Regions from separate parts of the Enterobacter sp. RHBSTW-00994 genome, predicted to be linked through region 1. Evidence: predicted binding sites of a transcription regulator. Region 1 holds the regulator's gene; the other holds the start of a gene.
What was found. Region 1 encodes sigma-54, which starts transcription at its own class of promoters, with help from an activator protein. Its sites were predicted from a motif close to GTTGGCACANNTTTCGCTNT; they were not measured.
Positions count from the first base shown of each region.

Region 2: the regulator sigma-54 is predicted to act here: its motif matches at 6,323-6,342, upstream of hypA (hydrogenase maturation nickel metallochaperone HypA).

Region 1 is NZ_CP056199.1:4,258,878-4,270,250, forward strand. Features, by position in the region: gene murA (UDP-N-acetylglucosamine 1-carboxyvinyltransferase) at 1-632, opposite strand, end outside; gene ibaG (BolA family iron metabolism protein IbaG) at 684-938, opposite strand; gene mlaB (lipid asymmetry maintenance protein MlaB) at 1,065-1,358, opposite strand; gene mlaC (phospholipid-binding protein MlaC) at 1,358-1,993, opposite strand; gene mlaD (outer membrane lipid asymmetry maintenance protein MlaD) at 1,997-2,530, opposite strand; gene mlaE (lipid asymmetry maintenance ABC transporter permease subunit MlaE) at 2,535-3,317, opposite strand; gene mlaF (phospholipid ABC transporter ATP-binding protein MlaF) at 3,325-4,137, opposite strand; gene HV346_RS20335 (calcium/sodium antiporter) at 4,366-5,343, shown strand; gene kdsD (arabinose-5-phosphate isomerase KdsD) at 5,357-6,343, shown strand; gene kdsC (3-deoxy-manno-octulosonate-8-phosphatase KdsC) at 6,358-6,924, shown strand; gene lptC (LPS export ABC transporter periplasmic protein LptC) at 6,921-7,496, shown strand; gene lptA (lipopolysaccharide ABC transporter substrate-binding protein LptA) at 7,465-8,019, shown strand; gene lptB (LPS export ABC transporter ATP-binding protein) at 8,026-8,751, shown strand; gene rpoN (RNA polymerase factor sigma-54) at 8,799-10,232, shown strand; gene hpf (ribosome hibernation promoting factor) at 10,255-10,542, shown strand; gene ptsN (PTS IIA-like nitrogen regulatory protein PtsN) at 10,625-11,116, shown strand; gene rapZ (RNase adapter RapZ) at 11,162-11,373, shown strand, end outside.
Region 2 is NZ_CP056199.1:3,676,012-3,687,384, reverse strand. Features, by position in the region: gene HV346_RS17615 (TOBE domain-containing protein) at 42-470, opposite strand; gene flhA (formate hydrogenlyase transcriptional activator FlhA) at 544-2,616, opposite strand; gene hypE (hydrogenase expression/formation protein HypE) at 2,683-3,693, opposite strand; gene hypD (hydrogenase formation protein HypD) at 3,690-4,811, opposite strand; gene HV346_RS17595 (HypC/HybG/HupF family hydrogenase formation chaperone) at 4,815-5,087, opposite strand; gene hypB (hydrogenase nickel incorporation protein HypB) at 5,078-5,941, opposite strand; gene hypA (hydrogenase maturation nickel metallochaperone HypA) at 5,945-6,295, opposite strand; gene hycA (formate hydrogenlyase regulator HycA) at 6,506-6,970, shown strand; gene HV346_RS17575 (4Fe-4S dicluster domain-containing protein) at 7,044-7,652, shown strand; gene hycC (formate hydrogenlyase subunit 3) at 7,649-9,475, shown strand; gene HV346_RS17565 (respiratory chain complex I subunit 1 family protein) at 9,477-10,400, shown strand; gene HV346_RS17560 (hydrogenase large subunit) at 10,416-11,373, shown strand, end outside.

The DNA of each region.
Region 1 (11,373 bases):
TCGGTTCCCTGGCCGGTGATCTTAGCGCCCAACGCAACGAGGAAGTTCGCTGTGTCGACAATTTCAGGCTCACGCGCGGCGTTCTCAATAACTGTCGTTCCTTCAGCCAGCGTTGCCGCAGACATGATCGTTACCGTCGCACCTACGCTCACTTTATCCATTACAATGTGTGCGCCTTTTAAACGACCATTGACGGATGCTTTAACGTAACCTTCTTCGAGTTTGATCTCTGCGCCCAGTTTTTCCAGACCAAAGATGTGCAGATCAACCGGACGAGCACCAATTGCACAACCACCAGGCAGAGACACCTGGCCCTGACCAAAACGCGCCACCAACGGACCAAGGGCCCAGATAGAAGCACGCATAGTTTTCACCAGATCATACGGCGCACAAAAGATGTTAACGTTGCTGGCATCGATCCAGACTGAGCCATTGCGCTCTACTTTCGTACCCAACTGGCTGAGCAGTTTCATGGTCGTGTCGATGTCTTTCAGTTTCGGTACGTTCTGGATTTCTACCGGTTCTTCTGCGAGCAGCGCTGCAAAGAGGATAGGCAGCGCGGCGTTTTTGGCGCCAGAAATTGTGACTTCGCCCTGGAGACGCGTTGGCCCCTGTACACGAAATTTGTCCATGATATTGCTCTCTTATAAATTCAACCGTGCCGCGAGCCTGAAGCTCTCAGCTCAAAAACCGTTTAGCTTGCGATCGCGAGCCCACTCTTGCGGCGTGAACGCTTTAATCGACAGGGCGTGGATGCGGTTATCCGCAATGTATTCCATCAGTGGCGCGTAGACAGCCTGCTGTTTCTTCACACGGCTCATACCGTCGAAAATCTCACCCACAGCAATAACCTGGAAGTGACTGCCATCGCCAGAAACGTGGGCTTCCTGAAGGGAGAGTGCATTCATCAGCACTGTCTGGATTTCATTATTTTCCATGGGTTCTATATCATCTGATCGTGAAAACAAGCCCAACATCTTAGAGCAAAGTTGCGCCGTCTTAAACAAACAAAAAGCCCCGACAATGAAACAGTCAGGGCTTTCAGAAGTAACGTACTGAAAAAGTTAGCGAGGTAATACGTCGTCAGGCAAATTATAGAGCTGTGCAAGAGTCACTACATTGTCGCTGACGCCTGAAAGCGTAACGTGTGCGCCCTGCTTTTTACCCACCGCAACCAAATGCGTCAACAACGCAATACCTGCCGTATCCACACGAGAAACGCCGCTTAAATCAATCAATTGAATGCCTTGCATCGCTTCATGCCGCGCATCCCAAAGAGGATTCAGCAGATCCTGATCAAGCTCGCCAGACAGCCGTAATGTGTCACCTTCACGCGACCAGCTTAATTGCTGCGGCATTACTTTTTCTCGTCCAGAGTAATTTTCTGACGGGAGATGGACTGTAATTGCGCAGTCAAACCGTCAATGCCTTTGGTGCGTAGCAGATCGCTCCACTCATTCTGTTTCGTGGTAACCATACTCACCCCTTCAGCGATCATGTCATACGCCTGCCAGTTTCCCGTCTGGCTGTTTTTACGCCACTGAAAATCAAGACGAACCGGCGGCCGACCATTAGGGTCCAGAATAGTTACGCGAATAGGAATAATGGTTGCATCGCCCAGCGGTTGCTCTGGCGCGATCTGATAAGTCTGGCCATGGTACATCGCCAGTGCCTGACCATAGGCCTGTTTCAGATATTCCCGGAAAGCGGCAAAGTAGGCATCACGCTGAGCAGGCGTCGCATCTTTATAATAACGCCCTAACACAAGCGCACCGGCGTATTTGATTTGTACGTAAGGCAACAGTTCCTGATCGACCACTTCACGCAAATAATCCGGATTAGCACGAATTTTTGATTGTTCATTTTTCAAACGGTCAAACGTTTTCTGTGCAGCTTCATCCATCTGTTTATACGGATTAGTCGCATCAGCGGCAATTGCTGCCGTCAGGGGGGCGATCATCAACATCGCAACCATTAACAGTCGTTTAATCATAAATTACTTCTCCTGCGATGAATTCGTTGTGCCTTGAGCAGGCTCACTATCAGCTTTCTTATCATCACCACCTTTACTGCTGTAAAGGAACTGACCGATCATATCTTCCAGCACCATGGCTGATTTCGTATCCTGAATCACGCTACCGTCTTTAAGGATAGTCGTTCCCAGTTCAGGGTCCTCAAAACCGACGTTTAGCGCCAGATATTGTTCGCCCAGAAGACCTGAAGTCCGGATAGAAAGCGAACTGGTATCAGGAATGTGGTTGTAACGTTCTTCAATATCCATCGCAACGCGTGGCAGGTAGGTTTTCTCATCCAGTGTGATATCTGCCACCCTTCCAATAACCACACCGCCAATACGCACCGGTGAGCGCGCCTTCAGCCCTCCGATATTATCGAACGTTGCGAAAATACGATAAGTAGGTTCGGTGCGAATGGACGTAATATCTGCGGCCCGCAGGCAGATAAACAGTGCAGCCAACAGTGCCAGCAACAGAAACACGCCTACCCAAATTTCATTTTTTCTCGTTTGCATGAACTCAATTCCCAAACATCAGTGCGGTGAGCACAAAATCCAGACCCAGTACGGCCAGCGACGAATGAACGACAGTACGTGTTGTTGCGCGGCTAATGCCCGCTGACGTTGGAATGGCATCATAGCCATTAAACAACGCAATCCAGGTGACCGTAATGGCAAATACAACGCTCTTAATCAGACAGTTAACTAAATCCATACGCAGGTCGATAGCATCCTGCATGGCAGACCAGAAGAAACCAGCATCAATCCCTTTCCAGTGTACACCGACCAGCGATCCCCCCCAGATACCCACTGCCACAAAGAGAATCGTCAGCAGAGGTAAAGAGATAACGCCCGCCCAAAAGCGAGGTGAGATCACCCGGCGTAGCGGATCAACCGCCATCATCTCCATACTGGAAAGTTGCTCAGTGGCGCGCATCAGGCCAATTTCTGCAGTTAACGCCGAACCCGCGCGCCCGGCAAACAGAAGTGCAGCAACCACAGGTCCCAGCTCACGCAGCAAGGAGAGTGCCACCAGCATGCCGAGGCTGGTTTCCGCACTGTAAGTCGTCAGAACGAGATAGCCCTGAAGCCCAAGCACCATACCGATAAACAGTCCGGAGACAATGATAATGATCATCGACAGAACGCCGACATTATAAAGCTGCCGCACCAGCAGAGGGGCATGCTTACGGAATTCCGGCTTGCCGACCAGCGCGTTGAATAACATCAATCCAGCGCGCCCGAACGTCCTGATGGTTTTTACGCCACGGTGTCCAAGAGCGGCCAACGCATTTAACAACATGAGTGGCTTAACTCCCTATTCCCAATAAATCGTCACGATAGTCACCCGATGGGTAGCGGAATGGCACAGGGCCATCCGCGATACCGTCCAGGAACTGTCGTACTCGTGGATCGCCATTCTCCTGCAAGGCATGAGCGCTACCGTGCGCGACGATCTTCTGGTCTGCCACAATATACGCGTAATCGGCAATGCTCAGTACTTCCGGCACGTCGTGAGATACCACGACACAGGTAACGCCCAGTGCACTGTTCAGCTCAGAAATGAGCTTCACCAGCACACCCATGGTGATAGGGTCTTGTCCGACGAAAGGTTCGTCAAACATAATTAAATCAGGTTCTAAGGCAATAGCACGCGCCAGTGCGGCACGCCGCGCCATGCCACCAGAAAGCTCTGATGGCATCAATTTAGCTGCACCACGTAAACCTACCGCTTCGAGTTTCATCATTACCGTGCTTTTAAGCAGCTCGGGGGGCAGACGCGTATGCTCACGCAGCGGGTAAGCCACGTTATCAAAGACGTTCATATCGGTGAATAATGCGCCTGACTGAAAGAGCATACTCATACGCTTGCGGACGGTGTAAAGACGCGAGCGCGACATGACCGGGATGTTCTCACCATCAAACAGGATCTCGCCGCTGTCTGGTGGGATCTGCCCACCAATAAGACGCAACAATGTCGTTTTACCGATCCCGGACGGGCCCATAATGGCCGTGATCTTACCACGCGGTACAGTCAGCGATATATCATCAAAGATCAATCGGTTGCCGCGAGAAAAGCTGACGCCACGGACATCGACTAAATTCGCCATAGTTTGGCTCATTTATGGTTCCTTTCTTACTCTACTTCACGTTAAGCACATCGCTTAAATCAGCCCTAATCTCAGCATTTTTACAGAATAATGCCTGGTGAGGTTAGCGAAAGCTGGCATTTGTTTTACTTTTCCGGCGCATAAAGTCAAAATTAGGAATTCGTTACGTCTCAGACTGTATGCAGCGCCAAAGATTCATTCGCTGTGGACCGGCGAGTATACCTGAATAAAGGACTTTTGATGCTTTTAGCAACGGCACTGTTAATAATTGGTTTACTTTTGGTGGTCTACAGTGCTGACCGTTTGGTATTTGCTGCATCGATCCTGTGCCGCCTTCTTGGCGTACCACCCATTATTATTGGATTAACGGTTGTCAGCGTTGGGACATCGCTTCCAGAAATTATCGTCGCTGTCTCAGCCTCGCTACACGGCCAGGTCGATCTTGCTATCGGCACTGCCATTGGCTCCAATATCGTCAATATTTTACTGATTCTTGGCCTGGCGGCATTACTGCACTCATTTCGCGTGCATTCTGATGTCTTGCGCCGTGAATTGCCGCTAATGTTAATCGTAAGTTTACTGGCAGGTTGCGTGCTTTATGACGGAGAGCTGAGCTATGGCGATGGCATCTTTTTGCTGACGCTGGCAGGAATATGGCTTCTGTATAGTGTGAAGATTGCCCGACTTGCGGAAAAACAAGGTGATGACAGCCTGATGCGTGAGCATATTGCCGAGCTACCGCGCGAAGGAACTTTACCTGTCGCGCTGCTTTGGCTTGGCGTTGCGCTCATTATCATGCCGATGGCAACACGTATGGTCGTGGATAACGCGACGGTGCTGGCGAACTATTTCGCCATGAGTGAACTGACGATGGGCCTGACCGTGATTGCCATTGGAACCAGCTTACCTGAACTGGCAACAGCCATTGCTGGCGCACGTAAAGGTGAAGATGATATCGCGATTGGCAATATCATTGGCTCAAACATTTTTAATATTGCGATCGTGACTGGCCTGCCAGCGCTGATATCGCCAGGGCCATTTAATCCACTGGCCTTCTCGCGCGATTACGGCGTGATGTTGCTGGTCAGTGTTATTTTTGCCCTGCTCTGCTGGCGACGAAAACAGCAGATAGGTAAAAGTGCAGGCGCATTGCTTACAGGTGGATTTATCGTATGGATGGCGATGCTGTACTGGCTGTCGCCTCTTCTCTCTGGGTAAACGGAAACGCATTATGTCGCAAATAGAATTGCAGCCGGATTTTGACTTTCAGAAAGCAGGCAAAGAAGTTCTGGAGATTGAACGTGAAGGTCTGGCGCAGTTAGATCAGTACATTAACCATGATTTCAGCCAGGCATGTGAGAAAATGTTCCACTGCTCAGGCAAAGTCGTGGTAATGGGCATGGGCAAATCGGGTCACATTGGCCGCAAGATGGCTGCAACCTTTGCCAGTACAGGCACATCGTCATTCTTTGTACATCCAGGTGAGGCCGCGCACGGTGACCTGGGGATGGTCACACCACAGGATATCGTGATTGCGCTGTCTAATTCCGGTGAGTCCAATGAAATACTGGCATTGATCCCTGTACTGAAACGACTGCAGGTTCCGCTTATCTGCATGACCAGTCGCCCGGAAAGCAGCATGGCCCGTGCCGCCGATATCCACCTGTGCGTCAAAGTCCCCAAAGAGGCATGTCCTCTCGGACTGGCCCCAACCTCCAGCACGACTGCCGCGCTGGTGATGGGTGATGCACTTGCCGTTGCGCTCCTCGAAGCCCGAGGTTTTACACCCGAAGATTTTGCGCTCTCTCATCCCGGCGGGGCGTTGGGACGCAAACTACTGCTTCGGGTAAACGACATTATGCATACAGGCGATGAGATCCCTCACGTCAGTAAAACTGCCTCACTTCGGGATGCATTACTGGAAATCACCCATAAAAATCTCGGTATGACTGTCATCTGTGATGAGCAGATGAAGATTGACGGGATTTTCACTGATGGCGACTTACGCCGTGTGTTCGATATGGGCGTTGATGTCCGGACATTGGGTATCGCCGATGTGATGACCCCCGGCGGAATTCGCGTTCGTCCAGGCACGCTGGCAGTGGATGTTCTCAACCTGATGCAGTCGCGCCACATCACCGCGGTAATGGTTGCCGATGGCGACCAACTGCTGGGTGTGGTACATATGCATGATCTGCTACGCGCTGGCGTAGTGTAATGAAGGATAAGACAATGAGTAATGCGGGTGCATCCCTTGCAACCTGTTATGGCCCGGTGAGTGCCCACATGATGGCGCAGGCGGAAAAGATCCGTCTGCTGATCCTGGATGTCGATGGCGTCCTCTCCGATGGCTTGATTTATATGGGCAATAATGGCGAAGAGCTGAAAGCATTTAATGTTCGTGATGGTTACGGTATTCGCTGCGCGCTCACATCGGGCATCGAAGTTGCTATCATCACCGGACGGAAGGCTAAACTGGTAGAAGACCGCTGTGAAACACTGGGCATTACCCATCTGTATCAGGGACAATCCGATAAGATGGTCGCGTTCAGGGATTTACTGACGAAACTGTCCATCGCGCCAGAACATGTTGCCTACGTCGGCGACGATCTGATCGACTGGCCAGTCATGGCTGAAGTGGGCCTGAGTATCGCGGTCGCGGATGCACATCCGCTGTTGATCCCGCGTGCCGACTACGTTACCCATATCAACGGTGGTCGTGGTGCTGTCCGTGAAGTATGCGATTTACTGCTGCTGGCGCAGGGTAAGCTTGATGAGGCCAAAGGGCAATCGATATGAGTAAAACCAGACGTTGGGTTATCATTCTGCTTTCACTTGTTGCATTGATCCTGATTGGCGTGAACCTTGCTGACCGTGACGATACGCCAACAGAAGTGGTCAACACTAATGATCCAACATATAAAAGCGATCACAGTGACACCGTGGTCTATAGCCCGGAAGGTGCGCTGAACTATCGCCTGATTGCCCAGCATGTTGAATATTTTTCGGAGCAAGGTGTTTCGTGGTTTACCCAGCCGGTAATGACTACCTTTGATACCGATAAAACACCGACATGGTCGATTAAAGCTGACAGAGCAAAATTGACAAATGACCGTATGCTTTATCTGTATGGTCATGTTGAGGTCAATGCCCTGACCGCAGACTCTCAACTGCGCAAAATTACTACGGATAATGCCCAGATCAACCTGGTCACTCAGGATGTCACTTCGCAGGATCTGGTCACATTGTACGGTACAACATTTAATTCCAGCGGTCTGAGAATGCGCGGGAACTTACGCAGCAAAAACGCCGAGCTGATTGAAAAGGTTAGAACCTCCTATGAAATTCAAAACAAACAAACTCAGCCTTAATTTCGTGATTGCCAGCGCACTGCTGGCCGCCAGTCTTCCCGCGCTTGCTGTGACTGGTGATACCGAACAACCGATTCATATTGAATCCGACACTCAGTCGCTTGATATGCAGGGTAACGTCGTCACCTTCACTGGCAACGTCGTCATGACCCAGGGCACAATCAAAATTAATGCCGATAAAGTGGTCGTCACCCGTCCGGGCGGCGAGCAGGGCAAAGAAATTATTGATGGCTATGGCAACCCTGCCACCTTCTATCAAATGCAGGATAACGGTAAGCCAGTAAAAGGCCGCGCCACACATATGCACTATGAGCTGGCGAAAGACCTTGTCATCCTGACAGGTAATGCTTATCTGGAACAACTGGATAGCAATATCACCGGTGACAAAATCACCTATCTGGTGAAAGAGCAGAAGATGCAAGCGTCCAGCGAGAAAGGCAAACGCGTGACAACCGTGCTTGTTCCATCACAGCTGCAGGACAAAGGCCAAAGCCAGGCCCCGGCACAGAAGAAGAGTAACTAATTCGTTATGGCAACATTAACTGCAAAGAACCTCGCCAAAGCCTATAAAGGCCGTCGCGTCGTAGAAGATGTCAGTCTGACCGTAAATTCTGGCGAAATTGTTGGCCTTTTAGGCCCTAACGGTGCAGGTAAAACCACTACATTTTATATGGTGGTGGGCATTGTCCCACGCGATGCAGGCAACATTATCATTGATGATGATGACATTAGCTTGCTGCCACTGCACGCGCGTGCGCGCCGTGGTATTGGCTATCTGCCTCAGGAAGCTTCCATTTTCCGCCGCTTGAGCGTCTTCGATAACCTGATGGCAGTCCTGCAGATCCGCGACGATCTTAGCGCCGAACAACGTCAGGATCGCGCCAACGAGTTGATGGAAGAGTTCCATATCGAACATCTGCGCGATAACCTTGGGCAGGCACTCTCTGGTGGTGAACGTCGCCGTGTCGAGATAGCTCGTGCGCTGGCTGCAAATCCTAAATTTATCCTTCTGGATGAGCCCTTTGCGGGTGTTGACCCCATATCGGTTATCGACATCAAACGCATTATTGAACACCTGCGCGATAGCGGGCTCGGCGTACTTATCACTGACCATAACGTCCGTGAAACGCTGGCTGTCTGCGAACGTGCATATATTGTTAGCCAGGGCCATCTGATTGCTCATGGCACGCCTCAACAGATCCTCGAAGATGAACATGTTAAGCGCGTGTACCTTGGGGAAGACTTCAGACTCTGATAGGGTAGAGGTATTGTCACGCCGAACCGGAGAATAATGCTCTGAACATGAAGCAAGGTTTGCAATTAAGGCTCAGCCAACAACTGGCAATGACGCCACAGCTACAGCAGGCTATTCGCCTGTTGCAACTGTCCACGCTAGAACTTCAGCAAGAACTCCAGCAAGCGCTGGATAGCAACCCATTGCTGGAGCAAACCGATCTTCATGACGAGGTAGAAACCCAGCAGACACAAGATACAGAAGCGCTCGACACCGTTGATGCTCTCGAACAAAAAGAGATGCCGGACGAGCTGCCTCTGGATGCCAGTTGGGATGAAATCTACACCGCAGGAACGCCATCTGGAACGCGCGTGGACTATCAGGACGACGAATTACCTGTCTATCAGGGTGAAACAACCCAGTCGTTGCAAGATTATCTAATGTGGCAAGTCGAGCTGACGCCGTTCTCTGACACCGATCGCGCTATTGCGACGTCCATTGTCGATGCCGTTGATGATACCGGTTATTTAACGGTGACGCTGGACGATATCCTGGAAAGCATCGGCAATGATGAGATTGATCTTGAAGAGATTGAAGCGGTTCTGAAACGTATCCAGCGCTTTGATCCGGTTGGCGTCGCCGCTAAAGATCTGCGCGACTGCCTGTTGATCCAGCTTTCTCAGTTTGCCAGGGAAACACCATGGATTGACGAGGCGCGATTAATCATCAGCGAACACCTGGATCTCCTGGCAAACCATGATTTCCGCACACTGATGCGCGTAACACGCCTGAAAGAAGACGTACTTAAAGAAGCGGTCAACCTGATCCAATCACTGGATCCGCGCCCTGGCCAATCGATCCAGACCAGTGAACCTGAATACGTTATCCCTGATGTGCTGGTCAGAAAACATAATGACCGATGGGTTGTCGAACTGAATTCTGACAGTATTCCTCGCCTGCAAATCAACCAGCAGTATGCTTCGATGTGTACCAGTGTGCGCAACGACTCTGACAATCAATACATTCGTAGCAACCTTCAGGAAGCACGATGGTTGATCAAAAGCCTGGAGAGCCGAAACGATACCCTGCTACGTGTAAGTCGCTGTATCGTTGAGCAACAGCAGGCATTCTTTGAGCAGGGTGAAGAGTTTATGAAACCGATGGTGCTGGCAGATATTGCTCAGGCCGTCGAGATGCATGAATCGACGATTTCCCGTGTGACCACACAAAAGTATCTGCACAGTCCACGCGGTATTTTTGAGCTTAAGTATTTCTTCTCCAGTCATGTGAATACCGAAGGCGGTGGCGAAGCCTCGTCGACGGCGATTCGCGCACTGGTGAAGAAGTTGATCGCCGCGGAAAATCCCGCGAAGCCACTGAGTGACAGTAAGTTAACCACCATGCTGTCCGATCAGGGTATTATGGTGGCACGCCGTACTGTTGCGAAGTATCGAGAGTCTTTATCCATTCCGCCGTCTAACCAGCGTAAACAACTGGTCTGACACAACCGATAAGGAAGACACTATGCAGCTCAACATCACAGGACACAATGTCGAAATTACTGATGCTTTACGCGATTTTGTGAATGCTAAATTCGCGAAACTTGAGCAGTATTTCGAAAGGATAAACCAGGTCTACATTGTGTTAAAAGTGGAGAAAGTGACTCATATCTCGGACGCAACCCTGCATGTTAATGGGGGCGAGCTTCATGCCAGTGCGGAAGGGCAAGACATGTATGCGGCTATCGACGGCTTGATTGACAAGCTTGCGCGACAGCTTAATAAACATAAAGATAAACTAAAACAACACTAATTGTCCGGGCAGTTAACGGGTGCAGGAAGGCCTGTTGTGAAACACAACGGGCCATTTGTACAGTTAGCGCTTAGGTGAAATTATGATGAACAACGATTCCGCTCTCCAACTGAGCAACGTCCTTAACCAGGAATGTACCCGCAGTGGTGTCCACTGCCAGAGCAAAAAACGTGCGCTGGAAATCATCAGTGAACTGGCTGCAAAACAGCTGGGCCTACCACCGCAGGTCGTGTTCGAAGCTATTCTGACCCGTGAAAAAATGGGCAGTACTGGCATCGGCAACGGCATTGCAATTCCTCATGGCAAGCTGGAAGAAGATACCTTGCGTGCCGTCGGTGTTTTTGTACAACTGGAAACACCTATCGCCTTTGACGCCATTGATAACCAGCCGGTCGATCTCCTCTTCGCACTGTTGGTTCCGGCCGATCAGACAAAAACCCATCTGCACACGCTTTCTCTGGTCGCCAAACGCCTGGCAGATAAAACCATTTGCCGCCGACTGCGCTCAGCCCAAAGTGATGAAGAGCTGTATCAAATTATCACTGAAGCAGAAGGCAGTCAGGATGATGCATAACAATGAGATGGCCTTCACATCTGTTGTCCTGAGGAGAACCGGAACATGGTGTTGATGATTGTCAGCGGTCGCTCGGGGTCCGGGAAATCCGTCGCCCTTCGTGCGCTCGAGGATATGGGCTTTTACTGCGTGGATAACCTGCCGGTTGTGCTGCTGCCCGACCTTGCGCGGACGCTTGCAGACAGACAAATCTCTGCTGCCGTCAGTATCGACGTCCGTAACATGCCTGAATCACCTGAAGTCTTTGAGCAGGCAAT
Region 2 (11,373 bases), 580 kb from region 1:
TGTGGTTTGGACAATGCCGTGCAGAGCACGGCAGAGAGAAATTATGCGCGAGTGGCGATAAGAATGGCGGACGCTTTAATGAGGGCGATGATGCGTTTTCCGGCGGCTAACTGCATTTCTTTGCGGCTTTCGTTGGTCACGACGGCGACAATCTCAAAACCCGCATCGGTCTGAATGTGAACGGTCGCATTAACAGCCCCTTCGGTTACGCTGGCGATAGCACCTGCGAACTGGTTACGGGCGGAAAACTTCAGGCCACAGTCTTCCGTTGCCAGCGTAACCCACGGGGCTTTGATCAGCGCAATGGCCTCTTTTCCCGGGACTAAACCCAGAGCTTCTTTGCTGCTGGTGGTCACAATTGCGACCAGTTTCGCGCCACCTTGCAGGGTTAATTCAACTTCGTCGTTGACTGCACCGTGTGATGTTGCGCTCACGATACCCGTTAGCTGATTACGTGCTGAAACAGACATGTTACCTCCTGTAGAACAGATGAATGTTGGCGTACACCAGAGTTTATACCACAGCCGCAGTGGGCATTATGCGTTAAACCAGACTCTCTTTATCAATCCCCAGACGTTTCATGCGGGAGAGCAGAGTGGTGCGTTTTAGCCCCAGTCTCTGCGCGGCCCCTTTCGGTCCGGCAACGACGCCATTGGTCTCTTTAAGGACGCGCATAATCAACTGGTATTCATCTTCGCCGTCCTGAGCCACTTCGGTGGCCATCATTGGCTCTTCAGACAGGGAGACTTCGGGGAGCGAGAGTTGCAACACGTTTCCGCGCGTCAGCAATACCGCCCGTTCAATCACGTTTTCCAGTTCGCGCACATTGCCTGGCCACTCCATTAACGACAGTGTCCGTAGCGTTTCGGCTGGAATACTGTCGATGTTGCGTCCCATTCGGCGTGCAATTTTCGCCGTAAAGGCTTTGACCAGCAGCGGGATGTCTTCCGGGCGTTCACGCAGTGGCGGCAGGTAAATAGGGAAAACGTTCAGGCGATAATAGAGATCGCTGCGGAACTCACGGTCGGCGACCATTTTTTTCAGATCACGGTTGGTGGCGGCAATTAACCGTACATCGGTCTGAATCAGCTTGTTACTGCCCAGGCGTTCGAACTCTTGCTCCTGCAATACACGCAGGAGCTTAGGTTGCAGCTCCAGCGGCATATCACCGACTTCATCCAGGAACAGCGAGCTTTTATCTGCCAGTTCAAAGCGGCCCAGTCTTTGGCTACTCGCACCGGTAAATGCGCCGCGCTCATGGCCGAAGAGATCGCTTTCCAGCAAGCCTGCGGGCATTGCCGCGCAGTTCATTTTCACCATGCGGCGGCTGTTGCGGTTACTCAGATTATGGATCGCGCGGGCAATCAGCTCTTTGCCCGTTCCCGTTTCTCCCAGGATCAGTACCGTACTGTCACTTTGCGCCACCATCTCAACCTGCTTAAGCACGCTGTACATTGCGTCGCTGCGACCAATGATTTCGCCAAACTCGCTATCAACATTGTTAAGCTGTTCCGTCAGGGCCAGGTTTTCATCCACCAGCCTCTCCTTCAGGCGGTGGATCTCCTGGTAGGCCAGCGCGTTATCGAGTGCAATAGAGATGCGTTCGGCAATCTGGCGTAACAATTTCAGGTTGGCTGTGGTGAATACGGCTTCATCACACTGGGCCAGCTTCAGCACGCCGAGCATGGTATTACCGGACATCAGCGGCAGCAGACACAGCGTCTGGATCTTATTTCCCCAGGTGTTAAACAGCATCCGCTCATAGGGGGCTAACACATCGCGCTCATTAAGATTAAGCAGCAATATCTCTTTGCTTTTAAATACCCGCTCAGAAAGCGTGCCGGCTTCGTCAACCTCGCTCTGCTCGTGCGCGGGGTTCGCTTCGTCGAGGTAGTGCGTGGAGTAGATATTCAGCTTACCTTTTCGGTGACCCCTGAGGGCAATGCTGATGGCATCAATTTTAAAATAGTGGTGGATCTCTTTGGAGACTTCGCTGACCAGTTCATCCATATCAAGCCGCGAAAGTACGGCATTGGTGATCGCCACCAGAATGCGGAAGTTATCCCGTTCGCGGCTCAACAGATCGTAATCGACGTTATTGGTCACGCGGCTTTGGATTTGTTCTGCCACCACGCCGACGATTTGCGTAAAGGTATGCAGACGTTCGTACTCGGCCTCACTCCAGGGCTGGTTAGCGTTGCGGATAAATTCGCAGCCACCAAAAATACGTCCCTCTGCCGCCAGCGGTAGCAGGCAATAGTGACCGAAGGGTTGATACAACGCGCTCTCTGCCAGCAGAGGCCAGGTTTGCCGGAATTCGTCGAAGTTGCAATGCAGGGCCTCCGGGCGCGAGAGAATGCGACGCACCGGGCCATGAGCCAGAATAGTTTCGTCTTCATACTCAAAAGCTTTACCGTTTTCACGCGTCGAAAAGTAGCTCGCGCGATGGCTTCCGCTATGCCAGAGCACAATGGCAGCGCTATCGGCCAGCGCAGATTGCCTGACCAGCCGCGTCAGGGCGTCGCTCAGCGAGCCCAGATCGGGCTGCTGTAAAAGAGTGCGCGTGATATCAAACAGACCCTGCTGTCCAAGATCGCTCATGGGTGTATACGACATAGTGCATTCCAATAGAAACTGGCAAAAAAGAGAGAAAAAAGTGTGCTGACCGCTTTTGGCGCGGTTCTAGCAAATTCGGGGTAACGGTTCTGCGTGTGGGAGATCCAGCGTGCGTTTTACGCCGTACAGTCCGGTCAGGCGCACCCCTTTGCGCTCAACCACCTCACCGATTATGGCGGCCTCTTTCCCTAAAGGATGAGCCCGTAATTGTTCCAGTACGGCTTCTGCTGCATGGCGTTCCACACCGATGACCAGTTTGCCTTCGTTAGCAAAGTTTAGCGGATCGAGTCCAAGTAGCTCGCATAATCCACGAACGGCAGGTTTGACGGGCAATCCGCGTTCGGTCAGTTCGATACCGTATCCGCAACTGGCCGCAAACTCATGCACCACGGCATTCACACCGCCGCGTGTGGCATCGCGCAGGGCTTTTACGCCAGGAAGAGTACGCAAGGTCTGGATAAGCGGCGTCAGTACCGCACAGTCGCTGCGCAATTCACCGTCAAGCCCAAGCCCTTCACGCAGGTTCAGTATCGTCGCGCCATGACAACCCAGCGTTCCGCTGACCAGTAACACATCGCCAGCCGAGAGTTGCTGAGCGCCCCAGTGAATATCTGTGGGGATCGCCCCCATCCCGGCAGTGTTGATAAACAGTTTATCCGCCGCACCACGCTGTACCACCTTGGTATCCCCGGTCACAATAGCGATCCCCGCGTCACGGGCGGTGCGCGCCATGCTGGTGACAACCGTGGTAAGTGTCTCCATCGGCAGTCCCTCTTCCAGGATAAAACCGCAGGAGAGATAGCGGGGAATCGCGCCGCTGACGGCCACATCGTTTGCTGTACCGCAGATCGCCAGCTTGCCGATATCACCGCCAGGGAAAAACAGCGGATCAATGACATAACTGTCAGTAGAAAAGGCCAGTCTGTCGCCCTGGGCGGTGAGGGAGGCGAGGTCAATTCGCGCCTGATCTTCCTGCTCCGCCAGCCAGGGGTTATTAAAGGCCTCCATAAACAGCTGATTAATCAACTGCTGCATGGCCTGACCGCCACTGCCGTGCGCCATTTCCACCGTGGTCATACTTCACACTCCTGATTACGATACTGATACCACGCCGCGCATGCGCCTTCTGAAGAGACCATCAGCGCACCAAATGCGGTTTGCGGGTTACAGGTGTTGCCAAATAACGGGCATTGATGTGGCTTGCATTTACCGGTTAACACTTCGCCACAGCGGGCGCGAGGATCGTCGCAAACCTGCTGAGGCTGCGGGCGGAAATGTGCTTCGGCGTCGAACGAGCGATACGCAGGCGTCAGGTGCACTCCTGATTCGGCAATCAGCCCCAGGCCGCGCCATTCGCTGTCGCCTTTAACGGCAAAGACGTCGGCAATGGCCTGTTGCGCGAGTCGATTTCCGGCATCGGGAACAACACGGCGGTACTGATTTTCCACCGTACTCTGGGCTGCTATTTTCTGCTCAACCAGCATGGTTACGCCTTGCAGTAGATCAAGAGGTTCGAAACCAGCAACGACTAATGGGCGATTGTAGTCTTTGGCGATAAAACCGTAGGCCTCTGTACCGATGACCATACTGACATGGCCGGGGGCCAGGAACGCGTCAATGCCATTGCCCGGTTCTTCCAGCAGGCTGCGCAGTGTTGGAATGAGCGTAATGTGCTGGCAAAAAAAGAAAAAGTTTTCAATGTTACGGGCTTTCGCCTGTTGCAGCGTAATGGCTGTTGCGGGCATGGTGGTTTCAAAACCCAGGCCGAAAAACACCACTTTTCGGGCAGGATTTTCCACCGCCAGCCTGAGCGCATCCACGGGAGAATAGACAATACGGACATCAGCTCCGCGCGCTCTGGCCTGGAGCAGGGATCCCTTTTTTCCCGGGACGCGCATCGCATCGCCAAAGGTGCAGAAAATCACATCAGGCTGGCTGGCGATCTCCAGACAACTGTCGATACGCCCCATGGGCAGGACGCACACCGGGCAGCCAGGCCCGTGGATAAACTCAATGTTTTCCGGTAGCAACTGGTCAAGGCCAAATTTGAAGATCGCATGGGTATGTCCGCCGCACACTTCCATAATGCGCAGAGGTTTTTCGGCAGTGTAATTCAGCCGTGTGGCCCGTATTTTCAAATGCTCTATGAGCTGCATCACCTGTTCAGGTGCGCGATATTCGTCGACGTAGCGCATGGCTTACTGCTCCTCACCATAGAGAAGTGCGCCGACATCAGGCTCAACGTCGAACATATTTTGCAGAGCATCCAGCGTGTCGCGCGCTTCCGCCTCGTTTATCACACTCATCGCAAAACCGACATGCACCAGCACCCACTGGCCGATGCGTGGTGTGCCTGTCTCATCGTCGCTGCCCACCAGCGTCAGGTCGACATCACGTAGCACACCGCAAACGTCCACTTTGGCCTGAACACCGTCGATAGAATGTATTTGCCCTGGAACGCCTATGCACATCGTTCGTTCTCCAGCCAGTTCAGCCAGTTGTCCATCCCGTCACCCTGTGTGGCGGAGACCAGCAGGATCTCAATATCAGGATTCACTTCGCGGGCGTAAGCCAGGCATTTTTCGACATCGAAATTCAGATAAGGCAGAAGGTCGGTTTTATTCAGCAGCATCAGCGATGCGGCGGCGAACATATGCGGGTATTTCAGCGGCTTATCTTCTCCTTCAGTCACGGACAGCACCGCTACCTTGTGGCGCTCGCCGAGATCAAAGCTGGCCGGACACACCAGGTTCCCCACGTTCTCAATAAACAGAATGCCGTTATCTGCCAGCGGCAGACGCGGGGCGGCGTCGGCAATCATCTGTGCATCCAGGTGGCAGCCTTTCCCGGTATTGACCTGAATGGCAGGTGTACCTGTCTCGCGAATACGCGCAGCGTCATTTACCGTCTGCTGATCGCCTTCAATCACCGCGCAGGAAACACGCTCGTTCAGGCGTTTGAGTGTTTCGGTTAACAGGGTGGTTTTACCGGAACCCGGGCTGGAGACCAGGTTAAGCACCAGGTGTTTGCGGGTGGCAAAACGGGCGCGGTTACGGGCCGCCAACTGGTTATTCTTGTCAAGTACGTTGATTTCAACTTCCAGCATTTTACGCTGGCTGATGCCCGGCGCGTGTGTGCCTGCTTCGCCGTGACCGTAGTGAAGATCGCCGGCATCGGATTGCTTAGGTGTGAAGGTGATGCCCGTCAATGCCCCGGAGTGGCGGGGGGCGGGAGAAAATGGCGCGGAGCGAAACGCGGAATGAGGACGATGTTCATCCCCTTCAATATAGAGGTTGCCTTCGGCGCAACCACAGGTGCTACACATAATTTACTCCTGATCGATTTCGAGGCGTTGGATCTGCAACCCGTCATCCGCCACGATGCGAAGCCCGGTGCTCTGGCACTGTGGGCAGCGTTGTACCTTCGACGACAGCAGCGTGACGTATTGCTGGCATTGCTCGCACCAGCACTCCGCCTGCTGTTCTTCAATATGAAGCTGGCAGCCCTCCGCCAGCGTGTCGCGACACACCAGTTCAAAGCAGAAGGTCAGGGCACTGGTTTCGACGCAGGAAAATGCCCCGACTTTCAGCCAGACGCCGGTAACACGTTTTGCGTTATGCAGGGTTGCCTGCTGTTCGATTAATTCCAAAGCCCGTTGGCAGAGGGTGAGTTCGTGCATGACGCCTCCTCAATGAATTGCCCCGTTAATGCAATAACAGTGCCATCTTGATTTTTGTTAAGGCGTGACGGTGTCGGCGCTGTCGAAATGACACGTCGACACCGCTGTTTTGACAGACTGGATTTGGTTAAAATTATTTAAAATCAATATATTAAAAATTGGCATGGAATCTGCTTAATAGCCGCAATCTCCATTAATCGGACACCTTGTATGACCATTTGGGAAATTAGCGAGAAAGCGGATTACATCGCGCAGCGCCATCAGCAGTTACAGGAGCAATGGCATCTCTATTGCAACTCTCTGGTACAGGGGATCACCCTGTCGAAAGCCCGTCTTCATCATGCCATGAGCTGTGCCGCACAAGGTGATATGCGCTTTGTGTTGTTCGGGCATTTTACGGTTTATGTCTCGCTGGCTGACACCTTTAACAGCCACACCATTGAGTATTACGTCGAGACAAAAGAGGGTGAAAAACAACGTATTGCCCAGGCGCAGTTGATGGCCGATGGCATGGTGGATGGTCACGTCAGCAACCGCGATCGTCAGCAGGTTCTGGAACATTATCTGGAGAAAATCGCGCCAGTTTACGAGGGGCTTTATACCGCGGTGGAGCACGATTTACCGGTAAACCTGAAACAGCTGATTGCTGGAAATATTTCAGCCAACGTTGCCTGATTTGTTCCGAGTGTCGAGAAGTGTCGATAAGACAGATTTTCGTCAAAAATGACCATCACCAGAGGATTACCCGGTGAACCGTTTTGTAATTGCTGACTCGACGGTCTGTATTGGCTGTCACACCTGTGAGGCGGCGTGTTCGGAAACACACCGTCAGCACGGGTTACAGTCAATGCCGCGTCTGCGCGTCATGCGTAATGAAAAAGAGTCTGCCCCGCAGCTCTGCCACCATTGTGAGGATGCCCCGTGTGCGGGTGTTTGCCCTGTTAATGCGATCACTCGCGTAGAGGGTGCTGTACAGCTGAACGAAAGCCTGTGCGTAAGCTGCAAACTGTGCGGCATTGCCTGTCCGTTTGGGGCCATTGAGTTTTCCGGCAGCCGTCCGCTGCACATTCCGGCGAACGCCAACTCCCCGAAAGCGCCGCCAGCCCCTCCCGCTCCGGCTCGTGTGAGCACATTGCTGGACTGGGTTCCCGGCGTGCGTGCCATCGCAGTGAAATGCGATCTCTGCAGCTTCGATGAGCAAGGCCCGGCCTGTGTGCGTACCTGCCCGACCAAAGCACTAATTCTGGTCAATATTCGCGATATTGCGCGAACCAGCAAACGTAAACGCGAGCTCACGATCAATTCCGATTTTGGCGATCTTTCGCTGTTTCAGTCTCAGAACGAGGGGGCGAAATGAACGCAACGACCTTGATGAGTAGCGCGGTGATGGTCTTTGCTGCGACGGCTGTTTTGGCGCTGGTCTTCTCCTTCTGTAAAACCCTGAGCGGCTGGATAGCAGGGATTGGTGGCGCACTCGCCAGTGCGATGACCACGGCGACGGGAGCGATTGTGTTGATGGGGGGGCAATCTACCGGGGCGAGTTTGCCGTTGATCCGTCATGCGATTCAGCTCTCACCGCTGAATGCCATCTGGCTGGTGACCTTCGGCCTGTGCGGCTTTTTTATCAGCCTGTTTAATATTGACTGGCATCGTCACCCGCAAATCAAACCGAACGGCCTGCTGGTGAATTTGCTGATGGCGACCGCGATTTGCGCCGTCACCGCCAGTAACCTGGGCGCGCTGGTCGTGATGGCGGAGATCATGGCCCTTTGCGGCGTGTTCCTCACCGGATGTAGTGTATCCGGCAAGCTGTGGTTTGCACTTGGACGACTCGGCACGCTGCTGCTTGCGCTGGCGTGCTGGCTGGTGTGGCAACGCTATGGCACGCTTGAATTTACGCTGCTGCATGAACGCACGCAGGTGCTGCCATTGGGCGCAGATATCTGGCTGTTGGGAGTCATCGGTTTTGGCCTGCTGGCGGGGATCATCCCGCTCCATGGCTGGGTTCCTCAGGCACATGCCAATGCCTCAGCCCCGGCCGCCGCACTGTTTTCGACCGTAGTGATGAAGGTTGGGTTATTCGGCATCCTGACGTTTTCACTGGTGGGGGGGCAGCCTCCGTTGTGGTGGGGTATTGTGCTGATGCTGGCGGGAATGGTCACGGCATTTGTCGGCGGGTTGTACGCGCTAATGGAACACAATATCCAGCGTCTGCTGGCGTACCACACGCTGGAAAACATCGGCATTATTCTTCTCGGTCTCGGGGCGGGTGTGACGGGGCTGGCACTGAATCATCCGGCGCTGATTGCAGCCGGGTTTATTGGCGGTCTGTATCACCTCATTAACCACAGCCTGTTTAAAAGCACCCTGTTCCTGGGCGCGGGCAGCGTCTGGTTCCGTACCGGTCATCGCGATATTGAAAAGCTGGGCGGTATTGGCAAAAAAATGCCGGTGATCGCCTTATGTATGCTGGTCGGGCTGATGGCGATGGCGGCGTTGCCACCGCTGAATGGCTTTGCCGGTGAGTGGGTGATTTACCAGTCCTTCTTTGCGCTCGGCCAAAGTGACGTGTTTATCGCGCGTCTGTTGGGGCCGCTGCTGGCTGTTGGCCTGGCGATCACAGGCGCACTGGCGGTGATGTGCATGGCGAAAGTCTATGGTGTGACGTTCCTTGGCGCACCACGCACCCGTGAAGCGGAAAATGCCTGCTGCGCACCGTTGCTAATGGCAGCCAGTGTGGTGGCTCTGGCGTTGTGCTGCATTATTGGCGGCGTGGCGGCGCCATGGCTTATCCCGCTGCTTGGCAAGGCGGTTCCGCTGCCGCTCACGACCGCACACACCACGGTTTCCCAGCCGATGATTGCCCTGTTGCTGATTGCTGCCCCGTTGCTGCCGTTTGTGCTGATGCTCTTTTTCCGCCGCGACCGGTTGCCTGCGCGTTCGCGCGGTGCGGCCTGGGCCTGTGGTTACGAACATGAGCAATCCATGGTGATCACTGCCCATGGTTTTGCCATGCCGGTTAAAGAGAACTTTGCCGCTGTGTTGAAGCTGCGTCACTGGCTTAATCCGGTGGGGTGGATCCCGGGCTGGCAAAGTGCCGCTGTACCTGCGTTGTTCCGCCGTCTGGCCGTGATTGAGCTGGCAGTACTGGTGGTGATTGTGATTTCACGAGGAGCCTGACATGAGTCTGTTACTGGCATTACTTCAGGCGCTGGTGTTATTCGCCGTTGCGCCATTGCTATCGGGAGTGAGCCGTGTGGCGCGCGCCAGGATGCATAACCGTCGCGGGCCTGGTGTGCTGCAGGAGTATCGCGATCTCTTCAAATTGCTGACTCGTCAGAGCGTCGCACCGGATGCGGCAGGCTGGGTCTTCCGCCTGACCCCTTTTGTGATGGTTGGCGTGATGTTAACCATCGCGACGGCGTTACCGGTGGTGACGGTAGGGTCTCCGTTGCCTGTGCTTGGCGATCTGATCACGCTGATCTACCTCTTCGCTATCGCCCGTTTCTTCTTTGCTATTGCCGGGCTGGACACCGGAAGCCCGTTTACCGGGCTCGGAGCCAGTCGTGAGGCAATGTTGGGCGTTCTGGTTGAGCCAATCCTGCTGTTGGGGCTGTGGGTTGCCGCGCAGGTTGCGGGCTCTACGCACATCAGTTTTATCACTCACACCGTTTATCACTGGCCTGTCGCCCGTTCCATTCCGCTGATTCTGGCTCTGTGTGCCTGCGCCTTCGCCACCTTTATTGAGATGGGAAAACTACCGTTCGACCTCGCTGAAGCAGAGCAGGAGTTGCAGGAAGGACCGCTCACCGAATACAGCGGCTACGGTTTTGCCGTGCTGAAGTGGGGTATTAGCCTTAAACAACTGGTGGTGTTGCAAATGTTTGTTGGCGTTTTCTTCCCGTGGGGACAGATGACGCATTTCTCCGTTAGTGGTCTGGTGCTGGCCGTGGTGGTTGCGGCGCTCAAGCTGCTGATCGGCGTGCTGGTGATTGCGCTGTTTGAAAACAGCATGGCGCGCCTGCGTTTTGTGGCCACCTCACGGGTTACCTGGGCTGGTTTTGGATTTGCATTTTTAGCGTTCGTCTCCTTGCTGGTGGCGTGATTTAAGAGAGTATTTATGTCTGAAGAAAAAAAAGGTCAGCAGTATCTCGCCGCACTCCACCAGGCCTTTCCCGGCGTGGTGCTGGATGAAAGCTGGCAGACTAAAGACCAGATAACCCTCACTGTGAAAGTGAACTACCTGCCGGAAGTGGTAGAGTTTCTCTATTACCAGCAGGGTGGCTGGCTGTCCGTTCTGTTTGGTAACGACGAGCGTCAGCTTTGCGGCAATTACGCGGTGTACTACGTCATGTCGATGGAGCAGGGCGAGAAGTGCTGGGTAACGGTACGCGTAGAAGTGGACCCGAACAAGCCGGAATATCCGTCAGTCACGCCACGTGTTCCTGCCGCTGTCTGGGGGGAACGTGAAGTCCGCGATATGTACGGCCTGGTTCCGGTTGGCCTGCCGGATGAACGTCGCCTGGTGTTGCCGGATGACTGGCCGGACGAACTTTATCCGCTGCGTAAAGACAGTATGGATTACCGTCAACGTCCTGCGCCCACCACGGACAACGAAACCTACGAGTTCATCAATGAGCTGGGCAGCAAAAAGAACAACGTTGTGCCGATTGGCCCGCTGCATGTGACCTCTGATGAGCCTGGGCATTTTCGCCTGTTTGTCGATGGTGAAAACATCATCGACGCCGACTACCGTCTTTTCTATGTCCACCGGGGTATGGAAAAACTGGCGGAAACCCGTATGGGTTACAACGAAGTGACCTTCCTCTCCGACCGCGTATGCGGCATTTGTGGTTTTGCCCACAGCACCGCCTACACCACGTCGGTGGAAAACGGGATGGGGATTGTCGTACCGGAACGCGCACAGATGATCCGCGCGATTCTGCTGGAAGTGGAGCGTCTGCATTCTCATCTGCTGAATCTGGGGCTGGCCTGTCACTTTGTCGGTTTTGATTCCGGGTTTATGCAGTTCTTCCGCGTGCGCGAAGCGTCCATGAAAATGGCGGAGATCCTGACCG